DNA from 3 places in the Nocardia sp. NPDC057663 genome. Region 2 is predicted to be linked to each of the others. Evidence: riboswitches for the same ligand, from Rfam matches in the RefSeq annotation. Region 2 holds a riboswitch; each other region holds the start of a gene.
What was found. Region 2 has a riboswitch for S-adenosylmethionine ahead of ACFVAV_RS04310 (rhodanese-like domain-containing protein). Riboswitches for the same ligand answer to the same signal wherever they lie in the genome.
Positions count from the first base shown of each region.

Region 1: it holds a riboswitch for S-adenosylmethionine, as region 2 does, so the genes downstream of both, ACFVAV_RS23075 (LLM class flavin-dependent oxidoreductase) here and ACFVAV_RS04310 (rhodanese-like domain-containing protein) in region 2, are expected to answer to the same signal.
Region 3: it holds a riboswitch for S-adenosylmethionine, as region 2 does, so the genes downstream of both, ACFVAV_RS28680 (bifunctional o-acetylhomoserine/o-acetylserine sulfhydrylase) here and ACFVAV_RS04310 (rhodanese-like domain-containing protein) in region 2, are expected to answer to the same signal.

Region 1 covers NZ_JBHVHX010000011.1:175,912-186,349, forward strand. Annotated here, with positions in the region: gene ACFVAV_RS23045 (NtaA/DmoA family FMN-dependent monooxygenase) at 1-132, opposite strand, end outside; gene ACFVAV_RS23050 (LLM class flavin-dependent oxidoreductase) at 129-1,250, opposite strand; gene ACFVAV_RS23055 (dipeptide ABC transporter ATP-binding protein) at 1,247-2,848, opposite strand; gene ACFVAV_RS23060 (ABC transporter permease) at 3,016-3,906, opposite strand; gene ACFVAV_RS23065 (ABC transporter permease) at 3,963-4,985, opposite strand; gene ACFVAV_RS23070 (ABC transporter substrate-binding protein) at 4,988-6,607, opposite strand; gene ACFVAV_RS23075 (LLM class flavin-dependent oxidoreductase) at 6,604-7,674, opposite strand; SAM riboswitch class I at 7,701-7,795, opposite strand; gene ACFVAV_RS23080 (hypothetical protein) at 8,007-8,714, shown strand; gene ACFVAV_RS23085 (DUF6892 domain-containing protein) at 8,698-8,982, opposite strand; gene ACFVAV_RS23090 (lipase family protein) at 8,994-10,229, opposite strand.
Region 2 covers NZ_JBHVHX010000001.1:910,508-920,945, reverse strand. Annotated here, with positions in the region: gene ACFVAV_RS04355 (methylated-DNA--[protein]-cysteine S-methyltransferase) at 1-315, opposite strand, end outside; gene ACFVAV_RS04350 (hypothetical protein) at 364-648, opposite strand; gene ACFVAV_RS04345 (PLP-dependent aminotransferase family protein) at 710-2,212, shown strand; gene ACFVAV_RS04340 (hypothetical protein) at 2,214-2,579, opposite strand; gene ACFVAV_RS04335 (CaiB/BaiF CoA transferase family protein) at 2,661-3,758, opposite strand; gene ACFVAV_RS04330 (DUF456 domain-containing protein) at 3,887-4,369, shown strand; gene ACFVAV_RS04325 (amidohydrolase family protein) at 4,370-5,236, opposite strand; gene ACFVAV_RS04320 (FAD-dependent oxidoreductase) at 5,366-6,754, opposite strand; gene ACFVAV_RS04315 (hypothetical protein) at 6,814-7,404, shown strand; SAM riboswitch class IV at 7,450-7,566, shown strand; gene ACFVAV_RS04310 (rhodanese-like domain-containing protein) at 7,585-8,001, shown strand; gene ACFVAV_RS04305 (O-succinylhomoserine sulfhydrylase) at 8,012-9,220, shown strand; gene ACFVAV_RS04300 (DUF3558 domain-containing protein) at 9,463-10,005, shown strand; gene ACFVAV_RS04295 (hypothetical protein) at 10,111-10,438, shown strand, end outside.
Region 3 covers NZ_JBHVHX010000019.1:57,345-67,782, reverse strand. Annotated here, with positions in the region: gene ACFVAV_RS28710 (tRNA (cytidine(34)-2'-O)-methyltransferase) at 1-53, opposite strand, end outside; gene ACFVAV_RS28705 (DUF3017 domain-containing protein) at 98-424, shown strand; gene ACFVAV_RS28700 (nitroreductase family protein) at 417-1,058, opposite strand; gene ACFVAV_RS28695 (oxygenase MpaB family protein) at 1,197-2,159, opposite strand; gene ACFVAV_RS28690 (TetR/AcrR family transcriptional regulator) at 2,311-2,955, shown strand; gene ACFVAV_RS28685 (homoserine O-acetyltransferase) at 2,960-4,108, opposite strand; gene ACFVAV_RS28680 (bifunctional o-acetylhomoserine/o-acetylserine sulfhydrylase) at 4,105-5,421, opposite strand; SAM riboswitch class IV at 5,502-5,612, opposite strand; gene ACFVAV_RS28675 (TetR family transcriptional regulator) at 5,676-6,416, opposite strand; gene ACFVAV_RS28670 (MFS transporter) at 6,552-8,045, shown strand; gene ACFVAV_RS28665 (hypothetical protein) at 8,213-8,902, shown strand; gene ACFVAV_RS28660 (BTAD domain-containing putative transcriptional regulator) at 8,972-10,438, shown strand, end outside.

The DNA of each region.
Region 1 (10,438 bases), on a different contig from region 2:
GGTGCGCGCCAGGTGCTCGAACGAGGCGAAGTCGACCTGCGACTTCGACGCGGGGGCGGCCCAGACGGTCGTGTTGTTGACGCCGGGGAAGTGCGCGGCGAGATGGACTTGTTTGCGTGGCTTCGAGGTCACAGCGCTGCTCCTTGCGTGGTCGCGTAGCGGCTGGCGGGGCGGGGGAGACCGAGGCGGTCGCGCAGGGTGCCCGGCGGCGATTCGGCCGGGGGACGAGCGAGGAACGCCGCGAGCGTGGCGTGCACCGCAAGCGGTTGCAGGACCACCCCGTCGGCGGCGTCGGTGCGCTCGATCTCGTCGAGGAGTTCGTCGAGCGCGATGGCGGTGCCCACGTGCCGCAGGGCGGTGTCGGCGTCCCGCGCGAACCACCGGTCCAGCTCGGCGACCTCGGCGTGCGCTTGCTCGGCCGAATCAGCCAGGTGGACAGGGAGATCCAGGAGCACGTGCACCGTCTCGGGATCGCGGCCCGCCGTGGCGAGGGCGGCGCGCAGCGCGAGACGGCGTTCGGCGGCGGTGGCGAGGTCGGGGGCGGAGATCCGGATGAGGTCGGCGCGGCGCACCGCGACGTCGGTGGCCAGGGGATCGTCGGCGCGCACGGTCACGATCGGCTGACCCTGCGGCGAGCGCGGGGTGATCGACGGGCCCTTCACCGAGAAGTTCTCGCCGGCGAAGTCGATGTAGTGCAGCCGATCCCGATCGATGAACCGGCCGGTGGGCACATCGCGGATCTCGGCGTCGTCCTCCCAGCTGTCCCACAGCCGGGTCACCACCTCGACCGCTTCGTCGGCCTCGTGCCACAGCGCCGGTGCGGACTGAACACCCTTGCGGCCGAACGCCTTCGCCTGCCCGGCATCGGCGGAGACGCCGACTTCCCAGCCCGCGCGGCCCAGACTCGCGACATCGAGTGCGGCGATCGCCTTGGACACGTGGAACGGTTCGGTGTGGGTGACCGGCACCTGCGGGATCAGTCCGATCCGCCCGGTGACCGGCGCGGTGCGGGCCGCGATCGCGACCGCGTCGAGCCTGCCGCGGGTCACCGCGGTGCCGCCCTCCTGCAGACCGAACGAGTCGGGCAGGAACACCGCGTCGAAGCCGAGCTGCTCGGCCCGCGCGATCACCTCGGTCCAGTAGCGGGCGGTGAACAGATCCTCGGCCCGCGAATCGGCACGCCGCCAGGACGCGGGATGCGTTCCGGTGCCCGCTGTTTCGAAGCCGAGGAACAGTGTGGCCTTGCTCATCGGGTGAGGTCCTTTCCGTCGATGCGATCGATCCGGATGCCGGGCGCCGGGATCGCCGCGAGCAGCTCCCTGGTGTAGGCGTGCTGCGGATCGGTGAACAGGGTTGCCGTCGTCCCGGTTTCGACGATGCGGCCGTGCCGCATCACCGCCACCCGGTCGCTGATCTGGCGGACGACGGCCAGGTCATGGGAGATGAACAGGTAGCCGAGCGCGAGGTCACGTTGCAGGCCGTCGAGCAGGTCGAGGATCTGCGCCTGCACCGAGGCGTCGAGCGCGGAGACCGGTTCGTCGAGCACCAGCAGGTCCGGCCGCAGCGCCAGCGCGCGGGCGATCGCCACGCGCTGCCGCTGGCCACCGGACAGTTCGGCGGGCTTGCGCGTGGTGAACTCGGCGGGCAGCGCGACCTGGTCGAGCAGTTCGGTCACCCGGTGAGCCTGCTCGGCGCGTTTGCCGACACCGTAGGCGCGCAGCGGCTCGCCGATGATGTCGCCGATCTGCCAGCGCGGGTCCAGCGAGGAGTACGGATTCTGGTACACCACCTGGAAACGCCTGCGCAGTTCGCGCAGCCGGCGGCGGCGCGCGGTGGTGAGGTCGTGCCCGTCGAAAGTCACCGTGCCGCTGTCCGGTTCGGTGAGACGCAAGGCGATGCGCGCGGTGGTGGACTTGCCCGAACCGGACTCACCGACCAGGGCGAGGGTTTCCCCGCGATCGAGGGTGAACTCGACATCGTCGACGGCGGTGACGTCGGCCGCGTGGAATCGCTTGTGCAGAGCACGAACCGAGAGCAGTGGTGTCTCGGCCCTGGCGCGGGGTGGACGGAACGCCGTGGGCGCGAGCGCCGGTGATGCGGCCAGTAGTCGTCGCGTGTAGGGATGCGCGGGACGGGCGAGAACCTGGGCCGTGGGCCCGGATTCGACGACCTCACCCTGGGCGAGCACCACCAGCCGGTCGGCCCGCTCGGCGGCGACGGCCAGATCGTGGGTGATCAGCAGCACCGCCGTGCCGCGTGCCGCGATCCGTTCGGCCAGCCGATCCAGCACTTGCCGTGCGACCGTCGCGTCGAGCGCGCTGGTCGGCTCGTCGGCGATGATCAACTCCGGTCCGCAAGCCAGCGCGATGGCGATCAGCACCCGCTGGCGCTGCCCGCCGGACAGCTCGTGTGGATACTGCCGGGCCCGGACTTCCGGCCGGTCCAATCCGACCTCTTCGAGCAGGTCCAGCGCCTGCAACCGCGCCCCGCGCCGATCTGCCAGCCGATGCACCAGCAGCGCTTCGGCCACCTGATCACCCACCCGCAGTACGGGATTCAGCGAGAGACCAGGATCCTGCGGCACAAAGCCGACTCGCGCGCCACGCAGCCGGCGCAGGGCCTTCTCGTCGGTCGGATCCACCTGCTCGCCGGCGAATTCGGCACTGCCCGACACGCTTCCCGCGGAATCACCGAGCAAGCCGATCACCGCGTGCGCCAGTGTGGACTTCCCCGAGCCGGATTCGCCGACCAGCGCCACCACCTCGCCGCGCTCGACCTCGATCGAGGCGCCGCGCAGGGCGTCGACCGGCCCGGAGCTCGATCGGTAGGCGATGTGCAGATCCGTCACGCGCAGCAGCGGTCCAGCTTGGTCTCGACCATGTCGGGCGGCACCGGCCGATCGCTCCCGGGTGTTTGTCTCTGGCGCCCCGGATGGCGAAGCCGCCTGTCCTGACGCGACATGCTCGTGTTCGGTGGTCTCTTCGCCGCCGAATCCGGTCGACGACCCGCCCGTGCTCATCGGTTCTCCGCCTTCCCCGCAAAGCGACCGAGCCGCTGTGCCGAGAGCACGACGGCGACGATGACCAGACCCGGCAGGGTGGTCAGCCACCACGCCGAGGCCAGGAAGTTGCGTCCCTCCGAGATCAGCGAACCCCATTCGGGGGTGGGCGGTTTGGTGCCGTAGCCCAGGAAGCTCAGCGACGACACCGCCAGCACCGCCATCCCGAATTCCACGGCGGCCAGCGCCAGTACGGGCTGGAACGAATTCGGCAGGACATGCCGGGCCAGCACCGCGTACCAGCGCACCCCCGACGCGTGCGCAGCCTCGACATACGGTGCGTGCCGCACCCGCAGCACCTCCGAGCGCATCACCCGGGCGAAATTCGCGATCAGCGAGATGCCCACGGCGAGCGCGACATTGCGGGTGCCGAAGCCGAGCGCGGTCACCAGCGCCAGCGAGAGCAGCAGCGCCGGGATCGACAGCAGGACGTCGACCACCCGCATGATCGCGGTGTCGATGATCCCGCCCGCCGCGCCGGACAGCAGCCCGAGCAGCGAGCCGACCACCAGTGCGATCCCGACGGCGGTGAGCGTCGCGGTGAGGGAGAGCGCGGCGCCGTGCACCATCCGCGTGTAGAGGTCGCGGCCGAGGTTGTCGGTGCCGAACCAGTGTGCCGCGCTGGGTGCCTGGAACTTCTCCGCGGGCACGCCGGTCAGCGGGTCGCCGGAGGCGAAGACCGACGGCGCTACCGCCCACCCGATCGCGACGGCGAGCACCACACCCGCGACCAGCAAGCCAAGGTGGCGACGGATCCACCGCGCGATCTCGGTGGGCCGGACCGCGCTGTCGTCGGCCGCTGCGGGCCGTTCCGCGACCGATCCACGGCGCACGAGGAGGTCAACCATGGTCGTTCCCTTCGGTATCGATGTCGGTCTCGGCGGTGGCCGGAGGGGGCGTGGAGTCAGGCACCGTGCACCGCCTTCGCGGCGACATCGGCCTTCGTGTCCGGGAGTGGATCGCGGGGCTCGCTCGTCTTCGCACGCCGCCCTCTGCTACCGGTGATCCGTGGATCGAGCAGGGGATACAGCAGATCGACCGTCAGGTTCACGACGACGAAGATCAGCGCCGACAGCAGCACCACGCCCTGCACGACGGGGATGTCCTGGTTGAGCACGGAGGTCTGGGTGAGCCTGCCGACCCCCGCGCGGGCGAACACCGACTCCACCACCACCGACCCGGCCAGCATGGTGCCCACCAGCACACCGGCGATGGTGAACGCGGGCACGCTCGCCAGCCGGGCGACGTGGCGCCGCTGCACCCACCACCGCGACGCGCCCTTGGCAAGCGCGACCTCGGTGAACGGCTGCCGCCACGTCTGTTCCAGCCCGGCGGCGAGTACCTGGGCGATCACCGCCCCGATCGGCAGCGCCAGGGTGAGCGCGGGCAGCAGGGTGCCGCGCAGTCCCGTCCCGCCGAATGCCGGGAACCAGTGCAGGCGAAACGAGAACAGCTGCAACAGGATCAGTCCGGTCCAGAAGGTCGGCACCGAAACACCCAGCGGCGGTAGGGCGCTGAGCGTGTTACGCAGCCACGGCCGCCGCGTGTAGGTGGCGGCGAAGGCCAGTGCGGTGCCGCCGGCCGCGGCGAAAAGCAGGGCGAGCAGGGCCAATCCGAGGGTCGGTGGCAGGGCGTCGCCGAGCGCCTCGGTGACCGGCTGACCGGTGCTGATGGATCGCCCGAGGTCACCGGTGACCGCATTGCCGAGCGCGGTCACATACTGCTCCCACAGCGGCTTGTCCAAGCCGTAGCGGGCCTGCAGTTCCGCGATCGCCGCCTTGTCGACGGCGGTGCCCGGCCCGCCGCCGTCGGCGGCCATCGACACCGGGTCCGCCGGCAGCAGGTACAGCACGACGAAGGAGATGGTGAACGCCGCCCACAACACCCAGATCGCCTGCAGCACCCGGGAACCCACGTATCGGCCCATGATCAGCGCCCGCTCAGCCAGGTGTCGAAGAACTGCAGCCGGGCCGAGGCCTCGAACTTCAGATCCTGGGTGCTCGCCGCCGCGCCGATCGCCTGCGACAGCTCGACGGTCGGGATGTAGAGGCCGTTGTCGAGGATCTGCTGCTGCGCCGTCTTGATCAGCAATGACCTGGCGGCCGGATCGTTGGCGGCCAGCTGCTTGTCCAGGGTCTCGTCCAGGGCCGGGATCGGTCCGCGGGCGTTGAGGTTGCGACCGGTGAGGGAGAAGGACGTGCGCAGGATGTCGCCGTCGGCGCGGGTGGAATTGCCGTAGGTGGCGTCGTAGTCCTTGGAGTTCATCTTGGCGGTCCACTCCGGCAGCGACACCAGATCGAGCTTCAGGTCGACGCCCACCTGGCGCAACTGCTGCTGCACCAGTTCCAGAATCGCCTGGTTGCCCGCGAAGACCTGGCTGAATGTCACCGAGAAGCTCAGTCGCTCACCGTTCTTCGCCCGGATGCCGTCGGCGCCGGGCGCCCAGCCCGCCTGGTCGAGGATCGACTTCGCCGCGGCCGGGTCATAGGGCAGTTTCGCCGAGAGATCCGCGTAGGCGGGCGTCGCCGAGGCCAGGGTCGAGCTCGCGACTTTGAACTGCGGGCCGAGCACGGTGTCGACGAGCTGCTTGCGGTCCAGCGCGGGCAGCAGTGCCTGGCGCACCGCCGGGTCGCGCAGTGGGCCACGAGTCACATTGGGGTGCAGCCCGAACGGCGTGCCCGGGTTCGACGTGGACAGCACCCGACCGCCCACGGCATCGATCTGCGGCGCGTCCTGCGGCAGCGCGTCGCTGATCGCGTCGAGCTGGCCGGAGACGAGACTGCCGGTGCGCACCCCGGATTCGGGGACGACGGTGAAGTCGATCCGGTCCAGGTACGCCTCACCCTGATGCCCGAATACCGTCGAGCCCCAGTGATATCCGGCCCGCTTGGCCAGGGTCGCCGAGACGTCCTGCTTGTAGCCCGCGTAGGTGAACGGTCCGCTGCCGATGTTGTCGCCCGCGCACCGGGCCTCGGCGGGCTTGGCATTGGTCGACTGGGCCAGGATGCCCAGCTGCGGCGTCGAGGAGGCCTGCAGGAACTGGGCGTTGGGCTGGCTGAATTCGACCCGGGCGGTGAGCTTGTCGACCGCCGTCGTGCCGATGTAGTTGGTGAGGTAGCTCGCGCCCAGCGGCGCCTTCGCACCGCCCAGCTTGATGATCGCGTCGAAGGTGTCGCGCACCGAGTCCGCGGTCAGCGGGGTGCCGTCGCTGAAGGTGACACCGTCGGCGAGCGTGAACGTGAACACCTTCGCGTCGGAGCTGACCTCCCAGCTCTTGGCCAGCCACGGCGTGATCGCGCCGGTCTTCGGGTCCTGATCGGTGAGCGAGTCGACGATCTGGCGGGCGACATAGATGGTCTGGTTCGAGCCGGCCTGCGCCGGATCCGAGCACGACGGCGCTTGCGACAGCCCGTACCGCAGGGTGCCGCCGGGCTGGGGCGGACCGGCCTGCCCGCCCGAGCCCGCGCTGTCGCTGCCGCACGCGACCACGGAGGTGGCGACGGCGAGGACGCCGGCGACGGCGGCGAGACGATGATGAGGACCGATCACGGGGTGACTCCAGAGAATTCGCGGCCAGTGGCCAGGGGACGGCTGGGAATGCGGCGGCGCAGCTCGGGCGCCACCTCGGCCTGGAACAGTTCGAGACTGCCCAGGTAGTCGGCGTCGGCGCGGCCTTCGCGTTCGGCGGACAGGTGGATCACCTCGTGGCCGAACTGCTCGTGGTAGCGGCCGACCTTGTCGATCACTTCCTCGGGGCTGCCGATGAGCGCGGAACTGCGCGAGACGAAGTCGTCGACGGTGTCGAACACGATGGGATGCCCCAGTTTTCGTGCCAGCGCGAGGCGAGCTTCGAACAGCGGGGCGTAGACCGCCCTGGCCTGCTGGGAGGTGGGCGCGACATGGAAGCCCGCGGTGCCCGCCCCGACGAGCGCGTCGGCCGGATCATGGCCGTGGTCGGCCCAGCGTTCCCGATAGTGGCGCACCAGTTCGGCATACGGTTCGATCGGATTGGTGACGTTCGCCGAGAACAGCGGATCACCGTGGCGCGCGGCCAGTTCCACCGATTCGCGGCTGGTCGCGCTGCCGTGCCAGATCCGGATCCGTGGCTGCCACGGCCGCGGCAGCGCCTTCGCCGCGGTGAGCGACGGGCGGAACCGGCCCGACCAGGTCACCTCGTCGCTGTCCCACAGCGCCCGGAACAGTTCGTAGCCTTCACGATTGCGGTCCCACTGGTCCTCGGTGGTGACGTGATACAGCTGGGCCTGCGCGGCGCCGTTGCCCTTGCCGATGATCAGCTCGAGCCGCCCGCCCGCCAGGTTGTCCAGTGTCGAGTAGTCCTCGAACGCGCGCACCGGGTCGAGCAGGCTCAGCGTGGTCACCGCGGTGAACAGGGTGAGCCGCGAGGTGACGGCGGCGATGTGGCTCAACAGCACCGGGGGAGCGGCCGAGAGGAACGGGTCCTCGTGCCGCTCACCGACGGCGAAGCCGTCGTAGCCGAGTTCCTCGGCCAGCCGGGCTTGTTCGACGACCTCGCGCAACCGGTCCCGCGTCTCGGGGATGATGCCGGTGATCGGGTCGGGCACCCTGGTCACCAGCGTGAACAACAGAAATTTCATGCGACAGCAGACCTCGCCACTTTCTTCCTCCATCGAACCCGGCGGAAGCACCCACACCCGGGGAACGGGCGGGTTGCTGCGACGTCGTGGAGCCAGGTCTCTCGGTCGCTCTGGATGGTTGCGACCGGCCGCAGGGGCCGGTACTGAATCAGCATGTGGCACTGCCGGGATACTTCACAACGGTAAGGATCAGCGTGAGCGCAGAGCTTGGAACGAAGGGCGCGCTCGGGCACACTGTGCGACGCGCCGACGGCTCGGTGTGCCTCACCTGGGGGGATTTCGCCCGAAGCGGGAGTAGCGTCGGATGTCTCCGCGTCGATGAGGAGTGCGCCGTGACCGAGCCGCGTCGTTCCACCACACTGACCACGCTGGCGGCCTGTGCCGCCGCGCTGCTGCTGACCGCGCCCACCGCGGCGGCGGAGCCCGCCGCGCCTGCGGTAACCAGAGATGCGCCCGCGACCCAGGCGGCGGATCCTGGCGACCTGCTCGGGGCGTATCACACCGTCGTCGACACCCTCGAAGCGCTCGGCGTCCAGCCGTTCCTGTATCCGACGGTCGCCGCGAACTGCGCCGGTGACGGCCTCGGCCTGATCCCCGCCGTCGCAGGTGCGGTCCCGGGCCCGTGGCCGGCGAACTCTGTGCAGATCCCAGGCCTCGACCTCACCGCGGTGAAATCCGGGCAGACGATGTTCACCTTCCTGCCCTACGGCCTGTCGCCCGACACCGCCACCACCAAGACTTCCGGCATGCAGGTCGCCTGGCTCAACATCAGCACCGGCCGCGGCGGCCTGGCATCGATGGGCTCGATCACCGACATCGTCCGCGCGATGGTCCCACCCGAGGTCCCCGTCGAACTGCGCCCCCTCGCCGAAACCGCCATCCGCGACTTCCTGTTCACCGCCATCCCCGTCGGCGGCGTACGGGCAGTTCCCGTCGACACCGGCCGCGGCACCGTCCTGGCCGCCGTCTTCGGCACCACCGACAACGCGGGCCGCTCCTGCTTCTTCTTCCCGACGGTCGGAGTCACCGAAGTCCCTTGATCGTCACAGTCCGCCCGCGCCGCTGGATGCCCGCATCCAGTCTGAGGTGCTGTAGCCTGGTCAACCCCGCAAGCGGGGCGAGACTGGTGGCTTCGACCATCGAGTTGAGATCGAGATCTTCGAGTGCCTCACAGTAGGCGATCCCGTCCAGGTTCGTGATCGAGAAATGCCTGCCGAAGTGCCACCACCCGGGGTGGAGCTGATAGACCTCACGATCGCCGTCCAGACACAGGTTGGTCACCTGTGCCCCGGAGCCTCGACCAGGCATGGTCCCAGATCTCAGCAGGCGACGGGCGCAGGCTCTCCGCGAACCCGTCCGTCGAGCCACTGCAGTACCGCGGGGGCGCCCGCGACCGCCGCGGACAAATGCTCGACTGAGGGCACCCACAGCGTCTGCAACCGTACCCCCGCCGCGCACCAGCGGCGGTTGGTGTTGTTGATGGCGTCGACCGGAATCAACGGGTCGGTCGGCGAATGCCATTCGAACATAGGTATTTCCGGCACCCCGGCGTAGAGCTCCAGACTGTTCTCCTCCACCACCGACCGGGCGTCGGGGCTGTCGAAGATCGAGGAGTTGGTGACGTACTCGCGAGCGCTGCCGTTGGCGCCCATGGCGAGGATGGTGTTGGTGCAGCTGTTGGCCATTGCGTCACGAAGTGCGAGGCCACGCGGATTGAGATACGCGCTGATGGGCACCTGGTCCGGATACTCCCGCTCCAGACCGATCGCCGTCGCCATGGCCAGCCCGAAGGCTGGGTGCGGGTCCATGCCCAGAGCATGCGCCATCGTCACCAGGTTCACCGGGACGCCACCGATGGCCGCGCCCGCGAGCTCGAGCTCTGGTGCGTACGACGGCTGCAGCGCTGCCGCCCATGCGGTGGCCATGCCGCCACCGGAGTAGCCGGTCATCACCACTGGGCTGTGCTGCACGGCGAGTACGGGCAGCCGTTTCACCGCCCGGATGCCGTCCAAGACGATCTGGCCACCCAAACGCGCGGCTCCCATGGCGAACTCAGGTCCGAGATGATCCGGCAGTGCGACACTCCAACCCTGCTGCAGCACGACGTTCAAGATCGGCGTCGTCGACACCAGATTCAGGTCGCTGTTGTACAGCATGTGCGATACCCCGCAGCCCGTGCCGAGCGCATTGATGAAGTGCTGATACGACAGCAACGGCCCGTCGGGCCGATGGCCGGCGGGGGTCAGGATCGTGGTAGTCGCCGCGATCGGCGCACCGTGCGAATCGGTGGACCGGTACTTGACCAATGTGACGGTGGCGCTGGGGAAGAGGGGCAGCGGCGGCTGTGCCCGCATGTCGAGCACATCACCGGCGGGGTGCTCCGCCAAATCCGCCGGGGCGGCGTAGAACGGGTCCGGATCGGAATGCGGGTACAGCGGTTCCGCGGTTGCCGTCGTCGCGAGCAGCAGCGCGAGTGCGGCACCGCCGAATGCACCGAGGACACGGGTCCAACCGCTGCCTCGGCTACCGGGGAACGCAAGAAACGGACGCTTCACGACCTTGACCTCCACTGGTTGTGCGGGGTAATTCGTCGACCAGCCAGGCGGTATTCAAGCGCTACCGCTGGCAAACTACCAGCGACACGCCGAAACGGGGCCGAATGCGCGAAAATGACACTGCGCATCCGATGTGGCCCCAAGCCGGTGACACTGACACCGCTCGAGCCAAAGGCCCGCATCACCGCGCGGCCGCCTGGAACCGGACC
Region 2 (10,438 bases):
GGTCACCGCGTAGACGGCCCGGTGGAAGTCGGGCACACCGCGCAGGTCGACGTCGATCCAGCGCAACGGGTCGACCGTGCCCGCCAGATGGGCGCGAATCCCCGCGATCGCCGCGGTGATCGCGGGCCCCGGTTCGTCCTCGGCCACCGGCACGCCGCCGAGTGGCCTGGTGATCCGGGCGAGCGTCTCCTCCTCGCTCGCCTCGGGTAACTGGAACCGCACGACGGTCTCGCCGTGCCAGGCGATCGCGCACAGGCCGATCGCCGTGTCGAACAGTGCCGCGGCAACCGGTTCGGTCCTGGTTCCGGAACTCATGATCACAGTGTGCGCCGACCCGGTGACAGATTCCGGCCCGCCCCGCGCTCACGCGGCGAGCGGCCCGCGCTCTCCAGGCTTGAGAGGGCCAGTTTTCGGCAACTGGACTGGATTGTCGACGGTGGCGTTTCCCGATACTGCCTCCGGCTCGTCCTCGTGCACCCGCATGGCATCCAGATCGCGGAATAGCCGCTGGTCATCGTAGGTGCCGAAAGCCCGGTCGTGCGGCAGATACTGGAACGGCCAGAACGGCAATTCCCCCCGTTTCGGCGAGAAGTGATAGACCGCGTATCCGAAGGCGGTGGCGACGGCGAGGGCGAGGAAAGTGGTCATGTCGTAAGAATCCTCCGACTGGCCTTGCCTAGAAATATCCACTTACGGAATACTGGACTTCATGGCGACAAGAGTGATCGGCGCATCGGGCCTGGCCCGCGACCTCGGCCGGTGGCGTGACCCCGAAACCGGCGGCGATTCCCCCGAGCGCCGCCCGCACCGCCCCGCCTATCTGGCCCTGGCCGAGGCGATCCGGCTGCTGATCCACGACGGGCGCGCCCCACTCGGCGTCGCCCTGCCCAGCGAGCGCGATCTGGCCACCACCCTCGGCGTCAGCCGCACCACCATCACCTCGACGTACGCGCTGCTGCGCGAGCACGGCTACCTGATCAGCCGCCAGGGCTCCCGCAGCACGGTGGCGCTGCCGCCCGCCATCCAGCACGACGGCTCCAAGCCGACCCGCGGGATCATGGCGCTGATGGCACAGCCGGAGTTGCCGACCATCGACATGACCTACGCCGCGATGTCGGCTCCGCCGGAGCTGCACGACGCGTATTCGACCGCGCTGCAAGGCATTCCGGCCTATCTCGGCACGCACGGCATGGACCCGGTCGGCGTGGTCGCCCTGCGCGAGGCGCTGGCCCGCCGCTACACCGCCCGCGGCCTGCCCACCGAGCCCGAGCAGATCCTGGTGACGCTCGGTGCCCAGCACGGACTCCGGCTGCTGCTCAACGTGCTCACCTCGCCCGCCGCGCGCGTGCTGATCGAGCACCCCACCTACCCGAACGCGATCGAGGCCATCCGCGATGTCGGCGCCCGCCCCATCCCGGTGCCGCTGCGTCCCGAATTCCCGCACGCCGGTTGGGACCTCGACGGTCTGCGCAGCACCGCCAGGCAGACCGCGGCGACGCTGGCCTACCTGGTCCCCGACTTCAACAACCCGACCGGCCTGCTGCTCGACGCCGACGGCCGCGCCGAACTGGCCGCCATCGCCCGCGACACCAGGATGACCGTCGTCGTCGACGAGTCGATGAGCGATCTGAACCTGTCCGGTGCGACCATGCCGCCACCGGTCGCCGCGTTCGCCAAGGGCTCGGAGATCATCACCATCGGTTCGGCGTCGAAGTCGTTCTGGGGTGGTCTGCGGGTCGGCTGGATCCGCACCAATCAGGCGCTGATCACCAAGCTGCTCGGCATCCGCGCCACCGTCGACCTCGGCACCCCGGTGATGGACCAGCTGGCCACCGTCCACCTGCTCGAGAACGCCGAACCCATCCTCGAGCACCGCCGCGACCAGCTGCGCGCCCAGCGCGCCGCCCTGCTCGACGCCGTCGCCGAAGATCTCCCCGGCTGGTACATCGCGCCCGGTGCCGGCGGCATGTCGGTCTGGGCTCAGCTGCCGAGCCCCGTCTCCACCGCGCTGGCCGCCACCGCCCCCAACCACGGCGTATTGCTCGCCGCCGGACCACGCTTCGGCGTCCAGGGCGCGTTCGAACGCTTCCTGCGCCTACCTTTCACCCACCCCGAACCGGACCTGCGCCTGGCCGTGAAATCGATCGCCGCCGCCTACGAAGCCCTCACCCCACGCGCCGCCGATCCGCTGCAACCGCTCACCTGCTACTGAGTCAGCCGGATCCGCACGAGTGGGATCCGGCCGACGCGGATGCGGGTCGCACGGTCTCGTAGCCGACGCCGAGCATGAACAGCGTCGACGCCAGGACGGCGACCGTGGTGAGCGGCACCGCGATGGCGCTGCGCCTGGACGGATAGCGGAACAGCAGCACCAGCAGGAACACCAGCGCGACGGTGCTGGCCAGCGCGAGCCCGGCCGCGAGGCCGTAGAGCGCGCTGGCCGCCATGGGCGCCGGGGCGTCACTGCGGCAATGGGATTCGACGAGCTGGCCTTTGCGATTGTCCAGCATTCCTTCGGCCAAGGCGAAGAACAGCAACGCGGTGCCGAAGGTGGTGACCGCGATGAGCGCGGCGAGCACCTTCGGTGGCCGGTGGCCGGTGCGGATCCGTAGCCTGTCGTCGTCGATAGTCGATAAGACTACCGGCGACAGGCCCGCAAATCAGTCAACCCAGACCGATTCGATCGGTGTCGTCTCCGACGGCGGCGGCGTCGGCACGCCACCGGGAGTGCGGGAGAACCGCGGCGCCGGCGCGTGCTGGACGACGCCCTCGATATCGATCAGGCCGGTACGGGCCACGATGTGCGGATTCTGCTCGGCCTCGGTGAAGGTCAGCACCGGAGTGGTGCAGGCGTCGGTGCCGTCGAAGATCGCGGCCCACTCGTCGCGGGTCTTGGTCTTGAACTTGTCCGCGAACAGCTTGCGCAGCTGCTCCTGCCCGTTCGGATCGATCTGCATGGGCAGACCCTCCGGGTCGATCTCCAGCCCGGCCAGCAGCTCGGCGTAGAACTGCGGCTCGATCGCGCCGACGGCCATGTACTTGCCGTCGGAGGTCTCGTAGGTGTCGTAGAACGCCATGCCGGTGTCGAGCAGGTTGGTGCCGCGCTCGTCGGACCACAGGCCGACTCCGCGCATGCCCCAGATCATGTGCGACAGGGCGAGCGCGCCATCGACCATCGCGGCGTCGATCACCTGGCCCTTACCGGAACTCTGCCGCTCGACCAGCGCGGCGAGCACGCCGAACACCAGGAACATCGAGCCGCCACCGAAGTCGCCGACCATGTTCAGCGGCGGCACCGGCCGCTCACCCTTGCGGCCGATGGCGTTGAGCACGCCGGTCAGCGAGATGTAGTTGATGTCGTGGCCCGCGCGATCGGCGAGCGGGCCGTGCTGACCCCAGCCGGTCATCCGGCCGTAGACCAGGCGCGGGTTGCGGGCCAGCGCGTCGTCGGGGCCGAGGCCCATGCGCTCGGTGACGCCGGGACGGAAGCCCTCGAGCAGCACATCGGCCTTCTCGACCAGGTCGAGGATCTTGGCGACGTCGGCTGGGTCCTTCAGGTTCGCCTCGACGATGGTCCGGCCACGCCACTGCGGGCGCTCCATGAAGCCGGGCATCATGCCGGGACGCTGCACGCGGACCACGTCGGCGCCGAGGTCGGCCAGCAGTAGCGCGGCATGGGGGCCTGGCCCGATGCCGGCCAGCTCGATGACCTTGATCCCCGCGAGGGGTCCCTGCTTGGCGGTGGTGGACTCGCTCACACCTGACCTCTGTTCATCGTCGAACGGTATTGACACTCTGACAATAGCGTCGGGATGGCGAGCCGGGTAGGGCATGAGTGAGAATTCCGGGTGGCGCGACTCGGCGCCACAATGGGAGGAACCCGGTAGTGAGCGTGTGGGGTGAGGTCATCGTAGGCCTCGTCATTCTGGTCGGCCTAATCGGTGTGATCGTTCCGATCCTGCCTGGCGTCATCCTGATCTTCGCGGCAATCGCGGTGTGGGCCTTCATGACCGGCGGTGCCGAGGCCTGGGCGGTCCTCGCGATCGCCACGGTCGCGCTGGCCATCTCCGGTGTCGTGAAATACACCTGGCCCGGCAGGCGGATGCGCGAGGCGGGGGTGTCGAACCGGTCGCTGCTGGTCGGCGCGATCCTGGGCGTCGTCGGCTTCTTCGTCATCCCGATCGTCGGCCTGTTCATCGGCTTCGTGCTCGGCGTGTACCTGGCCGAGCTGTACCGCGTGAAGACCAACCAGCTGGCCTGGCCCGCGACGCTGCACGCGCTCAAGGGCGTCGGCCTGTCGATGCTGGTCGAGCTGCTCGGCGCGCTGGTCGCCGCCGGGGTGTGGCTCACCGGCTCGATCCTGGCCTGACTACTCGATGACCGGCAGCGGGCGGGTGTGCTCGCCCGCGCCGGGCAGTTGGTTGCGGGGGATCGGCACGGTCGGATTGTCGGTGCGCCGGATCGGCATCGTCGGCAGTGGGTCGGTCGCCGACCGCTTCACGGCGGGCAGCCGGTAGGCCTCGCGCGCGTTGTCCTCGAGCACCGCGCGCATATCGGCGCCGACGACCTGGCAGATCAGGTCCACATCGGTGTCCTCGAACGGCCTGCCCGCGCGGGTGCCGGGCAGGTCGGTGCCGAACATGAGCGCGCCGGGATTGACCGCGTGGATGCGGCGCATCGTCTCCGCGACGTCCATGTCGACCCGGCCGAAACCGGTCGCCTTCACCCTGGCGCCGCGATCCACCAGATCGAGCAGATAGGGCACGCCCTCGTCGGACATGCCGAGGTGGTCGATCGAGAGCGCGGGCAGCTTGGAGATGACCGGCTGCAGCGAGGCCAGCATCTGCCCGTCGATGTAGAGCTCGACGTGCCAGCCGGCCAGCTCGTGCGCGCGCAGCGCCTGCAGGGTCATCTCGGTGATGTCGGCGGCGGCGCGCTTGAGATTGAACCGCAGGGCACGCACGCCCGCGCGGTCCAGTTCGAGGATCTCGTCGTCGGTGGCGTCCAGATCCAGCCGGGTGACCCCGACCCACCCGTCGCCGAGTTCGGCCAGCGCGGTTTTCAGATACGACTGATCGGAGCCTTGGAATGACGCGCTGACCACGGCGCCACCACGAACATCGAAGTGCTCCATGCGCTTTCGATAGTCGGCGATGGTGAACGGGTCAGGCAGGTAGCCTTCGTTCTCGATCAGCGGGAACCGCGGATCGATGATGTGGACGTGGGCATCGAACACTTGTACAGAATGCCTCGAGTTCGGCGGAATGGAACAGTCCGGCCGTTGTGACGGTGGCCGTGGAACAGAAAAGCCGGCGGGTTCCAGAACGTGGCGTCCTGTCACCCACCGGCTTCTCGGGGTCCGATCCTAGACCTTGTTCGGCTCGGAGGCGCGCAGCATGTCCTCGCGCTCCACGACCTTCACGCGCTCACGGCCTTCGGGCTCGCCGAGAGCGCGCTCGTGCGCGTCGAGGCGGTACCAGCCTGCCCACGTGGTGAACGGGATGCCCTTGCCCTCGAGGAACGTGGTGACCGCGTCCAGCTCGGGCTGCGGCGCCGGGGCGAAGTCCTTGGCGTCGTCGAGCAGGCAGGCGATGGTCTCGTTGGCGTCGCCCTTGGTGTGGCCGATGAGGCCGACGGGGCCGCGCTTGATCCAGCCGGTCACGTAGGTGGCGGGCATGAAACGGGCGTCGCCCTCAGCGGTCTCGTCGGAGATCACGCGACCGGCCTCGTTCGGCACGGTGCCGGCCTGGTCGTCGAACGGCAGCTGGGTGATGTTCTGCGACAGGTAGCCGACGGCGCGGTAGATCGCCTGCACGTCCCACTGCTTGAACTCGCCGGTGCCCTTGACGTTGCCGGTGCCGTCGAGCTGGGTGCGCTCGGTCTTGAGACCGACGACCTTGCCGTCCTCGCCGATGACCTCGGCGGGGGACTCGAAGAAGTGCAGGAACAGCTTGTGCGGGCGGTTGCCCTGGTCGCGGATCGCCCACTGCTCGAGGGTGTTGGCGACCATGTCGACCTGCTTGGAGTTGCGGCGCGCGGCCTCGGAACCCTCGTCGTAGTCGATGTCCTCGGGATCGACGATGACCTCGATCGTCGGGGAATGATCGAGTTCACGCAGCTCGAGCGGGGTGAACTTGGCCTGGGCGGGGCCACGGCGTCCGAAGACGTGGACCTCGACGGCCTTGTTCTCCTTGAGCCCCTTGTAGACGTTCGGCGGGATCTCGGTCGGCAGCAGCTCGTCACCGGTCTTGGCCAGCACGCGCGCGACGTCGAGGGCGACGTTGCCGACACCGAGGACGGCGACCTTCTCCGCGTCCAGCGGCCACGAGCGCGGCACGTCGGGGTGCCCGTCGTACCAGGACACGAAGTCCGCGGCACCGTAGGAGCCGTCGAGGTCGATGCCGGGGATCGGCAGGGCGCGGTCGGCGTTGGCGCCGGTGGAGAAGATCACCGCGTCGTAGAACTGACGCAGGTCGTCCAGGGTGATGTCGGTGCCGTAGTCGATGTTGCCGAGCAGCCGCACCTGGTCCTTGTCGAGGACCTTGTGCAGGGCGGTGATGATGCCCTTGATGCGCGGGTGATCGGGCGCGACGCCGTAGCGGATCAGACCGAAGGGCGCAGGCATGCGCTCGTAGAGGTCGATGCTCACGTCGGCATCGGACTTCATCAAGGCGTCGGCGGCGTAGATACCGGCCGGTCCTGCGCCCACGATCGCAATGCGGAGCGGGCGGGTCGCTGCACTCTGTTCGGTCATTTTCTACGCGCACCCTTTGGTCGAGAACTGTTGACGGCGTCAATTTAGCTTAGGCTAAGTTGGCGATCCGGCTGCTGGCAGCTGCCTTCGACGTCGGCAGCAGGCCATATTCGGAGGCAATTCTATCTGCGGCGTTGTGGCCACCCGGCGCGCGGTGTGGTTGCCCGCGCCGGGTCTGTCAGGATTACAGCATGAACGAGGAACAATCAGGCTCGGAAGACCAGCCCATCGTGGTGGATCAGACCGACAACCGTTCCGTCGTCCCGTTCGTAGCGGCCGCGGTGATCGCGGTCGTCGTGCTCATCGGCATCGTGCTCGGCGGGCTGCTCTCCCCCGCTGAGAAAAATGTCACAGAGGCCGATCGGCTCACGGCCGCCGTCTCCAACTATATCGACGCCCGCTCGCGCAGTGAGCTGCGTCCACCGCCTGGGGTCGCGTGCCCCGGCTTCGACGAGGAGAAATCCGGACTGTCCGAACGGCTCGGCGGCCCGAAATCGGCCGTGACGATCGACAAGAAGGGTTTCGACAAGGCGACCGTCAACGGCGATCGGGCCAAGATCGACGCCACCGTGCAGATCGGCGACACGACGTCCACCAGCACCTGGAACCTGACCCGGGTCGACGGCGCCTGGCTGGTCTGCACGCCGTGAACCGTTTGACATCGTGACCTGTGCCGGGGCAATCTCGGATCGCAAGGTCATGAGTACCAGCGCCAAGCCCCGGCTCGCTGGTCGGCAACCCTCCTCCGCGGTGGGGTGCTCCGGGTGACGACCTGGCCGTGCGCCGGACAACCGCCACGGCAAGAGCGGATTCACGCAGGAGGTTTCGACATGACTTACGCCGGCGACATCACCCCTGAGAAGGCGTGGGAGATTCTGACCGAGCACCCCGACGCGGTGCTGGTCGACGTGCGCACCGAAGGTGAGTGGGCACAGATCGGCATCCCCGACACCAGCTCGATCGAGCGCCCGGCCCACTTCATCGAGTGGGTCGACGGCACCGGCACCCGCAACCCGAAGTTCGCCGCCGAGCTCGAGCAGGCGCTGGCCGAGCGCCCGGCCGACGCGCCCGTGGTGTTCCTGTGTCGCTCCGGTCAGCGCTCCATCGGCGCCGCGACCGTGGCGACCGCGGCGGGCATCGCCCCGTCCTACAACGTGCTCGACGGTTTCGAAGGTGGCCCCGACGCGTTCGGGCAGCGCGGCAACACCGGTTGGCGCGCGGTCGGCCTGCCGTGGCGTCAGGCATAAGGAGAAACGCATGATCACCGGTGGTTCGTTCGACAAGCCACTGCCCGAGGGCGTCGGCCCCGCCACCCTCGGCGTCCGCGGCGGCCTGCGCCGCTCCGGCTTCGAGGAGACCTCCGAGGCGCTGTACCTGACCTCGGGTTTCGTCTATGAGAGCGCCGAAGCCGCCGAAGCGTCGTTCACCGGCGAGGTCGAGCACTTCGTCTACTCCCGCTACGGCAACCCGACGGTGGCCATGTTCGAGGAGCGCATCCGCCTGCTCGACGGCGCCGAGGCCGCGTTCGCGACCGCGTCGGGCATGTCCGCGGTGTTCACCGCGCTCGGCGCGCTGCTGAAGGCCGGCGATCGCCTCGTCGCGGCCCGCAGCCTGTTCGGCTCCTGCTTCGTGGTGTGCAACGAGATCCTCCCGCGCTGGGGCATCGAAACCGTCTTCGTCGACGGTGACGACCTCGAGCAGTGGGAGCAGGCGCTCTCGGTGCCCACCCAGGCCGTGTTCTTCGAGACCCCGGCCAACCCGATGCAGACCCTCGTCGACGTCCGCAAGGTCACCGAGCTCGCCCACGCCGCGGGCGCGAAGGTGGTGCTGGACAACGTTTTCGCCACCCCGCTGCTGCAGCGCGGCTTCGAACTCGGCGCCGACGTGGTCGTCTACTCCGGCACCAAGCACATCGACGGCCAGGGCCGCGTCCTCGGCGGCGCCATCCTCGGCGCCCAGGACTACATCGACGGCCCCGTCAAGAACCTGATGCGCCACACCGGCCCCGCCCTGAGCCCGTTCAACGCCTGGACCCTGCTCAAGGGCCTGGAGACCATGCCGCTGCGCGTGCGCCAGTCCACCGAATCGGCACTGAAGGTCGCCCAGTTCCTGGAGACCAGCAAGTCGGTCAACTGGGTGAAATACCCCTTCCTGGAATCACATCCACAGCACGCCCTCGCCACCTCGCAGATGTCCGGCGGCGGCACCGTCGTCACCTTCGAACTCGCCGGCGACGACGGCAAGAAGCGCGCCTTCGAGGTCCTCAACCGCCTCCGCATCATCGACATCTCCAACAACCTCGGCGACGCGAAGACATTGATCACCCACCCCGCCACGACCACCCACCGAGCGATGGGCCCTGAGGGCCGCGCGTCGATCGGGTTGAGCGACGGTGTGGTCCGCATCTCGGTCGGACTCGAGGACATCGAGGACCTCCTCGGCGACCTCGATCACGCCCTGAGCTAGGTCCAGCGGAATGCCCAGGGTCAGCCTGTCGAAACGAACGTCGTCGGCTGGTCCGTCCTTGGGCAGTCGAATCCTTCGATGGATTGGCAGACTCTTCGAATGGCTACTGGCCCTGTTGTTTTGACAGTTGCCGAGCTGTCATCGACTGGTGCGGCCGTGACTGGCTGATAGGCTGCCAGCGACATCCTCGGGGAGGGAATGACATGATTCGCTTGGCCAGATCTGTCTGCGTCGCACTCGGAGTGGCGGGCATCGCGGCCGCGATCGTCGGCTGTGATGCGTCGGGGGAGGGCGGTTCGACTCCGACTTCGACGTTGTCCGTCAACGGACGTGAGCTCGCCAAAAGCGTGCCCACCGGGTTCGATCCGTGCACGGATGTTCCCGAACAGGTACTGACCGAGGAACGGCTCTATAAGAAGGAGCCGACAATCACCGAGGCGCCAGGCGGGGTTGTCTGGAAGGGCTGTGGCTGGGTCTACCGGGGCGGTGGCGGCTACACCCTGAGTGTTCGGATGACCAATCTCACCGTGCCGATGGTGCGCGAGCGCCACTTCCAGGATGCCGCCGAGTTCTCGGTCGGTGGTCGTGAGGCGATTTCCACACGGCAGTTCGAGGGGCCGAACATCAAAGACGTGTGCACGGTCAACGTGGCGGTACAGGCCGGCAGTGTCGAGTTCACCGTCGTCAACCCGCCATCCGGGCGCGACACCGGCCATCTGGACTCCTGCCAGATCGCGCGATCTCTCACGGAGAGAATCGCACCGTCGATCCCGGGAAGTCTCTGAACCGCTGTATTGCATTGAAGGAGGGGAAAATTGGCGGGAGAAAGTGGCGGGAGCCCGTTCACCGGCTTGATCGAACAGGCGCGGTCAGGTGCCTTGAATCTACGCATGGAGCCTGAGGAGTTCGCACGAATCGATCACGAGTGCACTGAGTTTCAAGACACGATCCGTCAGATTCAGACCGAGATGACATTCATCTCGCAGATTCAGACGTGGGGCATTGGTGATGATGCGGATTCAGGTCTGTCGTCGGCGCGAGTGATGGCATCTCGTTTCCGCAGCAAGGCGCGTGGCGGTGATGACTCCTTCTACGACGTCCTCGAAGAGCACTACACCATCGTCGAAGACATCCGAACCTTGCACCAACTGATCCGCGATCGATTGATGGCTGCTGATGCGGAGTGGGCTGGCCGCTTCAACGCGCAGGTGACGGCCC
Region 3 (10,438 bases), on a different contig from region 2:
GGAATCACGGGCTCGTGAAAGATCAGGTGCAGCACAGCGGACCACTCTCTCATGCCGCGACGCCCGCGCGCCCGCGGCATCTGGAACAATCGGGGCCGTGAACAAGGCGGAGACGACCGGGAAGCATCGGGTCGTGCGGTTGAGCGCGGGGCAGCAGTACCTGCGCAGTCATCTGCCGATGACCGTGGTGAGCGCACTGATCCTGGTCGCCGTCGTGTTCGTCGCCTGGGATCGGTGGCGGCGCGGCGCGATCATCTTCGGCAGCGCGGCCCTGGTGGCCGCGGCGTTCCGGCTGTGCCTGCCGACCGTGCAGGTCGGCCTGCTCGCGGTCCGCAGCCGTCCCTTCGACGTGGCCACCCTCACCGCGCTGGGCAGCGCCATCGTCTTCCTCGCCGCCACCATCAACACCCTCGGCGTCAGCTGAGATAGCGCTCGGCGAACACCGCGCGCTCCCGCGGCCTGCGGCCGGGATGCGGCGGCGTACCCGTGCCGTAGCCGACGGTGACCATTACCGCGATCGCCAGATCGGCGTCGGGATCGATGCCGATCGCCTGCTTCACCAGCTCGGCGTCCCACCCGTTCATCGGCGCCGAGGCGAGTCCGAGACCGGTCGCGGCGAGCATCACATAGGTGGCGGCGATCATCGCGTTCTTCACGGCGTTCTCCCGCAGCAGCCCGTGCTCGCGGAGCGCGTGGTACTCGGCCCTGGAGTCGAACATCGCTTGGAATCGCTCGTTCCACGCGCCGCTGGCCACCGCTTGTTCGGCGATATCGGCATTGGTCGCCGACCAGGCCGCCGGATCGGCGACGAACACCAGCACGGCGGGCGCCTCCAGCGGCTGCGGCTGACCGAAAGCGGCCGCCGACAAGGCTTTCCGGCCCTCGTCGCTGGTCACCACGACGATCGAGCGGTCCTGCATGTTCCACGCGCTCGGTGCCTGCACGGCCAGGTCGAGCAGTTCCTCGAGCAGTTCGGGAGCGATCGGATCAGGCCGATAGTGGCGGACGGTGCGACGGGTGCGGATGGCTTCGGTGACTGACAGCGTCTGCGTGATCATGAAATCTACTATCGGAGAGTAACTCTCCAATGGGAAGTGGGCACCCGAAAGTGCGTTGGATACGGCCGGGTGCGCAGGTCGTCCTGACTGTGCAAGTCCGGCCACGGCATCGTCGACGTGGCCGGCTTCGCGTGCGGGTCAGGCGGATTCGGTGATCGCGGTGCGCTGCTCCCACAGGCTGCGGCCGGCCTGGCTGCCGTACAGCTCACGGGCCTGCTGCGGCGTGATCGTCGACAGGGTCTGCGGCGGCGCGGAGTGGGCGTGGGCGGCGAAGATCGCGCCGGTCATCGGAGCGATGAACGGGCCTGCCTTGATCAGGACCCAGTTGTCCCGGCGGGCGGCGGTCCAGGCGATCACCTTCGCCGGGATCCGGACCAGGGGATCGACGACGCGTGGCAGCGCGAAGCGGCCGAGCTTGCGCATCCACATCGGCAGGGACGGGATGGTGGCCAGCGAGAGCAGCCTGCTGCCGATCGCGAAATGCCAGCCCTTGCTCGGCGGCGTCCACAGCAGGTAGTGCATGCCCTCGATCGCGCGCTCGGACACGCACAGTTGCGGCCGGACCCGCTCGAAGTAGGCGTGCACCTCGTCGCGGTTGCGCGGCACGTCGGCCGGCTTGCAGGTCTGCAATTCGGCGGCGATCGCGCACTCGGCCCAGTAGCGGTCCTCCTCCTCGGCGCTCAGCGGTCCCGGTCCGTACATCTCGTAGCTCTTGAGCACCGAATGCCAGCCGGTGACGTGGATCCACAGCTGGGATTCCGGGTTGTTGGCGCTGTAGCGCTTGCCGCTGATCGGTTCGATGCCCGTCATCGGCGCGTGCACCCGCATCAGGTGCTCGGCAGCCTCGATGGCGGTGCGGCCGTCGCCGAGCGCGACCAGCACGAAATAGGCCAGCGTGTGGTCGAGGCGGGTCGCCGGGTTGTCGTAGATGCCCTGTGAGTCGGCGACTGCGGCGGTCAGGAACGGGTCGAAGTGCTCGAGGGTGACCGCGCGCTGGAAACCGATCAGCGCGGTCGGCGACGCCCACACCTTCCAGCTGGGGGAGCCCGGCCCGAAGAAACCGTAGTCGTCGCGGCGCAGGGTGGACGGATCGAAAGCCATTGCACATGCTCCTTTGCAGTGCCGAGGCGAACCTCGTCGGTGAATACAACGCCACCGTAGCAATGGTGCACAACGAATACAACGGTTGCGTAGGATTGATGCCGAGAGTCCACCGCCGGGGTATCGTCCAGGAAACGGAGGAGGTGCGGGCGTGACCGCAACGCAGGAGCAACGGCCGCGGCGCCGCTATGCCCCGCGCCTGCCGCCGCACGAGCGGCGGGCCCAGCTCCTCGATGCCGCGTTCACCGTGCTCGGCCGGATGGAACTGCACGAGCTGAGCATGGAGGCCGTCGCGCAGGAGGCGGGCGTCGGCAAGCCGGTGCTCTACACCGTGTTCAAGACCCGCGCCGAACTCGTCGAGGCGCTGCTGGAACGCGAACGTGAACGTGGCCTGGACCAGATCGCCGAGACCCTGCCGGAAAACCTGCTCGACACCGATCCGATCGCCGCCGCCTCGGCCACGGTCGAGGCGTTCGTCGGTGTGGCACTGGCGAATCCGACGCGCTGGCGCCTGATCCTGGCGACCCCGGCCAGCGCTCCCGACGAATACCGTGCCGCGCTGCGCGCGGCCCGCGCCGACATCCTGGACCGCGCGGAATCCCTTGTCCGCGTCGGCATCGCAATGTCACCGCGGTGGTCGGCGATGGACGCGGGACTGCTCGCGAACTCGACGCTCACCGTCGCCGAGATGCTCGGCAGGCTCGCGGTCAGCGAGCCGCAGGAGTATCCGCGCGAACGGCTCCAGGATTACGTCCGCTCGATCGTCACCCTGCTGGCCGGCACGACGAAAAGCTGAACGGTCAGCGGTTCTCGCGGGCGAGCCGCATCGTCTCGGTGAGCAGCTTGGACACCGCGGCGGCCTCGGTGAGGAAACCGTCGTGCCCGTCGCGTGAGTGCACGATCTCGAGACCGGCGCAGCCCGGCAGCCCCTCGGCCAGCTCGGCCTGGGTGGGCAGCGGGTAGAGCCGATCGGAGTCGACGCCGCCCACCACGACCGGCACCGTCGTCGCGGCCAGCGCCGCGGCGACCCCGCCCCGGCCCCGGCCGATGTCGTGCCGGTTCATGGCCTCGCTGAGCAGCACATAGGTGGCCGGATCGAACCGCTGACAGAGCTTCTCGGCCTGGTGCTCCAGGTAGCTCTGCACCGCGTAGCGCCCGCCCGTCCACGGGTCCTCGTCGCCCTGGGGCCGATTGGTGAAGCGGTGATCGAGCTCGCCGTCGGTGCGGTAGGTCAGGTGCGCGATGCGCCGGGCCAGGCCCATGCCGGTCATCGGGGCGCGGCCGGTGCCGTGATAGTCGCCGCCCTGCCAATCCGGGTCGGCGGTGATGACGGCCATCTGGGTGGTCTGGGTGCCGATCTGATCAGCGGTGGCGCGGGCGCCGACGGCCAGCACGAGCGCGGCCGCGACCCGCTCGGGCTGACCGACGATCCACTCCAGCACCCGCATGCCGCCCATCGACCCGCCGACGACGGCGGCCAGCCGCTCGATCCCGAGCAGATCGAGCAGCTGCGCCTCGGCGGTCACCTGGTCACGGATGGTCAGATCGGGAAAACGCGAGCCCCACGGCGTGCCGTCGGGCGCGAGCGAGGACGGCCCGGTACTGCCCTTGCAACCGCCGAGCACATTGGTCGCGAGGACACACCACTCGTCGGTGTCGATCGGCGCGCCGGGCCCGACCATGCCCTCCCACCAGCCGGGCTGCGCGTTGTCCGCGCTCGCGATGACATGCGAGTCACCGGTCAGCGCGTGCTCGACGAGCACCACGTTGTCGAGCGTGGGCGAGAGCTCGCCCCAGCGTTGCACCGCCAGCCGCACATCGGGGAGCACGGCGCCGTTCTCCAGCGACACGTCCCCGATGGCGACCACGCCGAGTCGCCCGTCCGGCGGTGGCAGCAGGGCCACACCGGTTGCGGGACGAGTGATCGGCGATTCGGTGCTCACAGTCACGTCGTCGCCGCCGCGAAACCTGCGCGCAGATCGGCCAGGATGTCGTCGATTCCCTCGATGCCCACGGCGAGCCGAACCAGCCCCGGGGTGACGCCGGAGGCCAGTTGCTCCTCGGGCGTCAACTGCGAGTGCGTGGTCGACGCCGGGTGAATCACGAGAGAACGCACATCACCGATGTTAGCGACATGGCTGTGCAGGGTTAACGCGTCCACGAACTTCTTGCCCGCGTCGACACCGCCATGCAGCTCGAACGCGACGATCGCGCCCGCGCCCTTGGGTGCGAGCTGCTTGGCCCGCGCGTACCAGGGCGAGGTCTCGAGCCCGGCGTAGTGCACGGCCTCGACCCCCGGCTGCGCGGCGACGAACTGTGCCACGGCCTCGGCATTGGACACGTGCCGCTCGACCCGCAGGCTCAGCGTCTCGATGCCCTGGGCGATGAGGAACGCGTTGAACGGCGACACCGCCGCACCCAGATCCCGCAGCAGCTGCACGCGCGCCTTCAGCGCGAAGGCGGGCGCGCCCAGGTCGGCGAACACCGCACCGTGGTAGCTGGGATCGGGCTCGGTGAAACCGGGGAAGCGGGCGTTGCCGTCGGCGTCGCGCACGGTCCAGTCGAAGGTCCCGCCGTCGACGATCGCGCCCGCGACCGCGGCGCCGTGCCCGCCCAGGTACTTCGTGGCCGAGTGCACGACGATGTCGGCGCCGTGGGCCAGCGGCTGGATCAGGTACGGGGTCGCGACGGTGTTGTCGACGATCAGCGGGATGCCCGCCGTGTGCGCCACCTCGGCGATGCCGGGGATGTCGAACACGGCGCTGCTCGGGTTGGCGATGGTCTCGCCGTAGAAGGCCTTGGTGTTGGGCCGGATGGCGGCCTGCCACTGCGCCAGGTCGTCGGGATCCTCGACGAAGGAGACCTCGATGCCGAGCTTGGGCAGCGAGTAGTGGAACAGGTTGTACGTGCCGCCGTAGAGGTGCGGGCTCGACACGATGTGGTCACCGGCGCCGGCCAGGTTCAGGATCGCGTAGGTCTCGGCGGCCTGGCCGGAGGCCACCAGCAGCGCCGCGACGCCACCTTCGAGCGCGGCGATGCGCTGCTCGACCGCGTCCTGGGTGGGGTTCATGATCCGGGTGTAGATGTTGCCCGGTTCGGCGAGGCCGAACAGCGCGGCGGCGTGGTCGGTGTCGCGGAAGGTGTAGGAGGTGGTCTGGTAGATCGGCAGTGCCCGCGCGTTGGTGCTCGCGTCGGGGGCCTGGCCCGCGTGGATCTGCTTGGTCTCGAAGGACCAGTTCTCGGGCAGGGCAGAGTCGGTCATGAAATGCTCCAGGGTTGTTCGCCGGTGTATCGCGTCAGCTGGGTCGGATCGACGGACAACAACACATGGGGGCCTCCTGCAGTGCGCGCTTGCTCTCGACCTTCGAGAGCCCGGTCATCACCCGGAGCACCCCACCGCAGCTGGAGGGTTGCCGACCAGCGAGCCGGGGCTTGGCGCTGGTACTCATGACCTTGCCGTCATGTTAACCGGCCATTGCGTCCGCGCGGAAACTTCCCCCGGTTTCGTCGCCTGGATCACTCCGCCGTCGGTGTGCCGATCCCTGGCGTGTCGGCCTCGGGCCGGGCGCCGCAGATGCGGCGGAGCTCGTGGTAGGCGCGCAGCACGGCGTCCTTGGTGACCTGGGCGGCGGCCTCCGGGGTCGAGCTCAGCAGCCCGTCCTCGACCGCGGCGATCGAGAGGTGGCACAGCATCTGCCAGGTGCCCGCCACCAGCCGGACCGAGAAGTCGTCGGGCGTGGTCGACATCCGCTCGGCCAGCTGGGCGCAGACCGCGATGTTCTTCTTCTCGGCGTACTCGAGCGCCCGCGCGTTCACGGCCTGGCTGGACCGCATGATCCGCTGCATCTGCAGGAACTGGCGCAGGAAGCGCACGCCGTCGGCGTCGGCCTCGGTATCGACGACCTGCAGGTAGGCGCCGCACAGCGCGCCGAGTTCGTCGCCGGTGCGCGGCTGCTCGCCGAGCGCCTCGGCCACGGTGAGCCCGAAGTCGTCGATCGGGGCGAGCACGATGTCTTCCTTCATCGGGAAGTACCGGTTGACCGTGCGCGGGGAGACGTCGGCGCCCGCGGCGATCTGCTCGACCGTCGTGGCGTCGAATCCCTGCGCGTCGCACAGGCTCAGCCCGACCTCGACGATCGCTGCCCTGGTCTGGCGCTTCTTGCGTTCGCGCAGGCCCGTCGGCGCGTGGCGGGCCGCGATCGGGCCTGCCGGTTCGGTCATCCGGTCGCCGGTGATCGGAGTGGTCGAGTCCAGCATCTCTCCAGCCTACCGCCCCCTCCGATTTGCCTGTCTTTTTGCGCCAAATGGCGCAGTCAGACATTTTTCTCTTGACGCCAATTGTCCCATGGTGCCAGGATTGAGCGCGAGCCTTCGAGTAACTAGGAGTCCGTGGTGACCGGCATCGAGACAGACGCGAAACCAACTGATAAGCAATCGAATTCGAGACGCTGGTGGGCGCTGGCCGTGCTCGCCTCCGCACAGCTGATGGTGATCCTCGACGCCACCGTCGTGACGATCGCGCTCCCGTTCGCCCAGAAGGACCTCGGCATCAGCGAGGGCGACAAACAGTGGGCCCTGACCGCCTACACCCTGATCTTCGGCGGCCTGCTGCTGCTCGGCGGCCGGATGGCCGACTACCTCGGGCGCAGGCGCATCTTCCTGATCGGCCTGGTCGGCTTCGCCGCCGCCTCGGCGCTGGCGGGGCTGGCTCAGGACGGGTTGCAGCTGTTCCTCGGGCGCGGCTTGCAGGGCGCGTTCGCCGCGCTGCTCGCGCCCTCGGCGCTGTCGCTGCTGTCGGTGACCTTCACCGACGTCAAGGAGCGGGCCCGCGCGTTCGCCGTGTTCGCCGGCATCTCGGCGGGTGGTGTCGCGTTCGGGCTGATCGTGGGCGGCGCGCTCACCGAGTACGTGTCCTGGCGCTGGACGCTGCTGATGAACACGCCGGTCGCGATCGTCGCGCTGCTGGGCGCGCTGGCGGTCATCGTGCGCGATGTGCCGGTGCCGCGGGTCGGCGGTTACGACCTGCCCGGCGCCGTCACGGTGACGGCGGGCCTGGTGTCGATCGTCTACGGATTCAGCCGCGCCGCCGAAGACGGCTGGCTGGCCGGGAGCACCCTGACCCTGCTCGGCGCGGGCTTCGCGCTGCTGATCGCCTTCGTCGTCATCGAGGCGCGCACGGCGAATCCGCTCCTGCCGCTGCGGATTCCGGGGGAGATCAACCGCGGTGGGGCGCTGCTGGCCGCGCTGCTGATCCCGATCGCCATGTTCGCGATGTTCCTGTTCCTGAGCTTCTACTACCAGAACACCCTCGGCTACTCGCCGCTGAAAGCGGGTGTCGCGTTCCTGCCGTTCCCGGTCGGCATCGCGGTCTCGGCCGGTGTCACCAGCGCGTTGATGCCCAAGCTCGGCCCGCGTCCGCTGATGGTCGTCGGCGCGCTGCTCGGCACCGTCGGCCTGCTGTGGCTGGCCCAGCTCGGCTACGGCGACGGGTACGCGCTGAGCGTGCTGCCCGCCCAGCTGCTGATCGCGCTCGGCATGGGCCCGCTGTTCGTCGGCATGCAGGCCGTCGCCCTGCACCAGGTCGACGCCGACGACTCCGGCGTGGCCAGCGCCCTGCTCAACGCCGCCCAGCAGGTCGGCGGCGCGGTCGGCACCGCCTTGCTCACCACGATCTCGGTGCAGGCGGCGAAGAACTACGCGACCGACAATCCGGCTGTCGACCATCTCGTCGAGCGCGCGTCGATCTACAGCTACGACGTGGCGTTCTCTGTCGGCGCCGGGTTCTTCCTGGTCGCCGCCGTGGTGATCGCGCTGATGATCAGGGACAAGCCGGAGAACCTGATCGAAGGCGACGAGCACGCCACCCGGGTGCCGATCGCGGTCTGAGTGCCGGATCGCCGAGCCCCGCATGCCTTTCCGGCGTGCGGGGCTGCCTCGCCTGTGATCGCGCCACAGCGGGCCGTTCGGCGGATCACGCCGCGGAGACCGCCGGTTCGAGGCGGCCGCAATTCGTTCGCAAGTGGGAGCCAATCGGTCGCGGTCACCCTCGGCTCATGACTATCGAGACCGCCGATGAGGCGAACAACACCGTCGCGGCCGCGCCGCATCCAGTCGATCCGGCGTCGAGCCTCGTCCCGCCGGGGAGTCGGGACCGGGGCAGGGCGTGGGTCCTGGCCGTCGGCGCGGCCCTGTGGGCGGTGGGTAACCTCCTGCATCCGCTGGAACACGCCGAGTCGTCCGAGCAGGCGCCGACCTGGGAAGCCGCGCATCTCACCTTCGCCGTCGGTGCGGTGTTGATGGCGGTCGGGCTACCCGCGCTGGTCCGCGCCATCCGCGGGCCGGGCGACGACCGGGCGGGCAAGATCCTCACCCTCGCGCACGGTTTGCTGTTCGCCGGGCTGGCGGTGGTGATCCCGATCGGGGCCTATCACGAGGTGTTCGTCAGCACCCATCTCGACCACCACACCGCGGCCGAGATCTCCGACGCCTCGGCCGCGGTGCTCGCGCCGCTGTCGCTGGCGCTGCTGCTCGGGTTCGTGCTGCTCGCGGTGTACGCGCTGATCCGGCCCGCCGCGGTGTTCGGCCGCTGGTCGGGTGTGCTGATCATCCTCGGCACGCTGTCCATGACGGTCGCGGCGATGCTGCCCGGGGTGCTGCCGGGTGCCGAAGGGTGGTGGATCATCCCCGGAACCGTCGCCCAGGGTCTCGCGATCGGCATCGCGGGAGTGCGTATCGCCAGGTAAATTGACCGCATCGAACACGAAGGACCGTACGGCGGCACGCCCGCCGTACGTATCGAAGTACTCGGCCCCTTGCGGGTCGAGGTGGGTGACCGGCCCGCCGATCTGGGTGGACCGCGTCAGCGCGCGCTCCTGGCCCGCCTGGTACTCGCGGGCGGCGAGGTGGTGTCGACCGATCGCCTGATCGACGACCTCTGGGCGGGTGACCCACCACCGAAGGCCCTCGGCGCACTCCAGGCCCACATCTCCTACCTGCGCCGCGCCATCGAACCCGACCGCCCACCCCGCGCGCCCGCCACCGTCCTGATCTCCGAGGCCCCCGGCTACGCCCTGCGCCTCGACCGGTCCGCGGTCGACGCGTGGCAGTTCGAGCGCCTGCTCGCCGACGGCGACCCCGACCCCGGCCGGCGCTATCACGTCCTCGGCGACGCACTCGCGTGCTGGCACGGCGAGCCGTACGCCCCCTTCGTGACGGCCCACTGGGTCATCCCGGAAGCGGCCCGCCTGCACGAACTCCGCCGCCTCGCCGTCGAACGCCGCGCCGAAGCGGCCCTGGCCCTCGGCCACCCCGACGAGGCCTTCGCCCTCCTGCACCCCCACGCGGCCGACCACCCGGACCGCGAAAACGCCGCCCGCCTACTGGCCCTCACCCAATACCGCCTCGGTCGCCAACTCGACGCCCTGGCCACTCTCCGCCGAGTCCGCACCTACCTGGACACCGAATTCGGCGTCCTCCCCGGCCCCGCCCTCGGCGCACTGGAAACCGCGATCCTCACCCACGCACCAGAATTGGATCAGCCCCCGGTACCAGCCGACCCGCCCCGATCGCCCGGTTCGACGCGGCCAGAGGCGCCGACAACATCGATCACCGTCTCACCGAAGTCCGATCCGGCGTTCCCCAACCAGCACCTTGCCGATGCCGCTGACCGGATTGCGGAGTCTGCGCGGGCTGCCGACGGAGGGGAATCGGCCAGGTCGGCGAGCGGTCGGGTGGCAGCTGCTCGGTCCACGGGTCCAGTCGGCGATGGGGCTCCGGTTGTCGGCGTGCATGGTGCCGGCGTGGGTGCGGCGGTGGATCGGCCCGGGGACGGCAGTCGCGCGGATCTGGCCGGCACGCGGTCGCGATCCGCGGGCGCGGCGGTCGGTTATGACGCCGAACGGGCGGCGCTGCTCGCCGAGGCGGGAGAGGTGGTGGCGCACGGGCGAGCCAGGGTGGTGTGGCTGGAAGGGGAAGCGGGCGCGGGCAAGACCACCCAGGCCGAATCGCTGGCCTGGGCACTCGCCGCCGACGGGTGGACCGTCGTGAGCGCGGCGTGTCCCGAAGTCGACGGCGCGCCCGCCGCCTGGGCTTGGGTACATCTGCTCGATGGGCTTGGCGCGCGGGCGTCGGCAGGTCCGGTGCCGGATGGGTTCGGCGCGCAGGCGGGGCCGTTCGCCATCGCGCAGGCGGTGGCCCGGGCGTGTGGGCAGCGACTGGCCGACGGGCCTGTGCTGGTGGTTCTCGAAGATGTCCATCGTGCCGACAGCGCTACCTTGCAG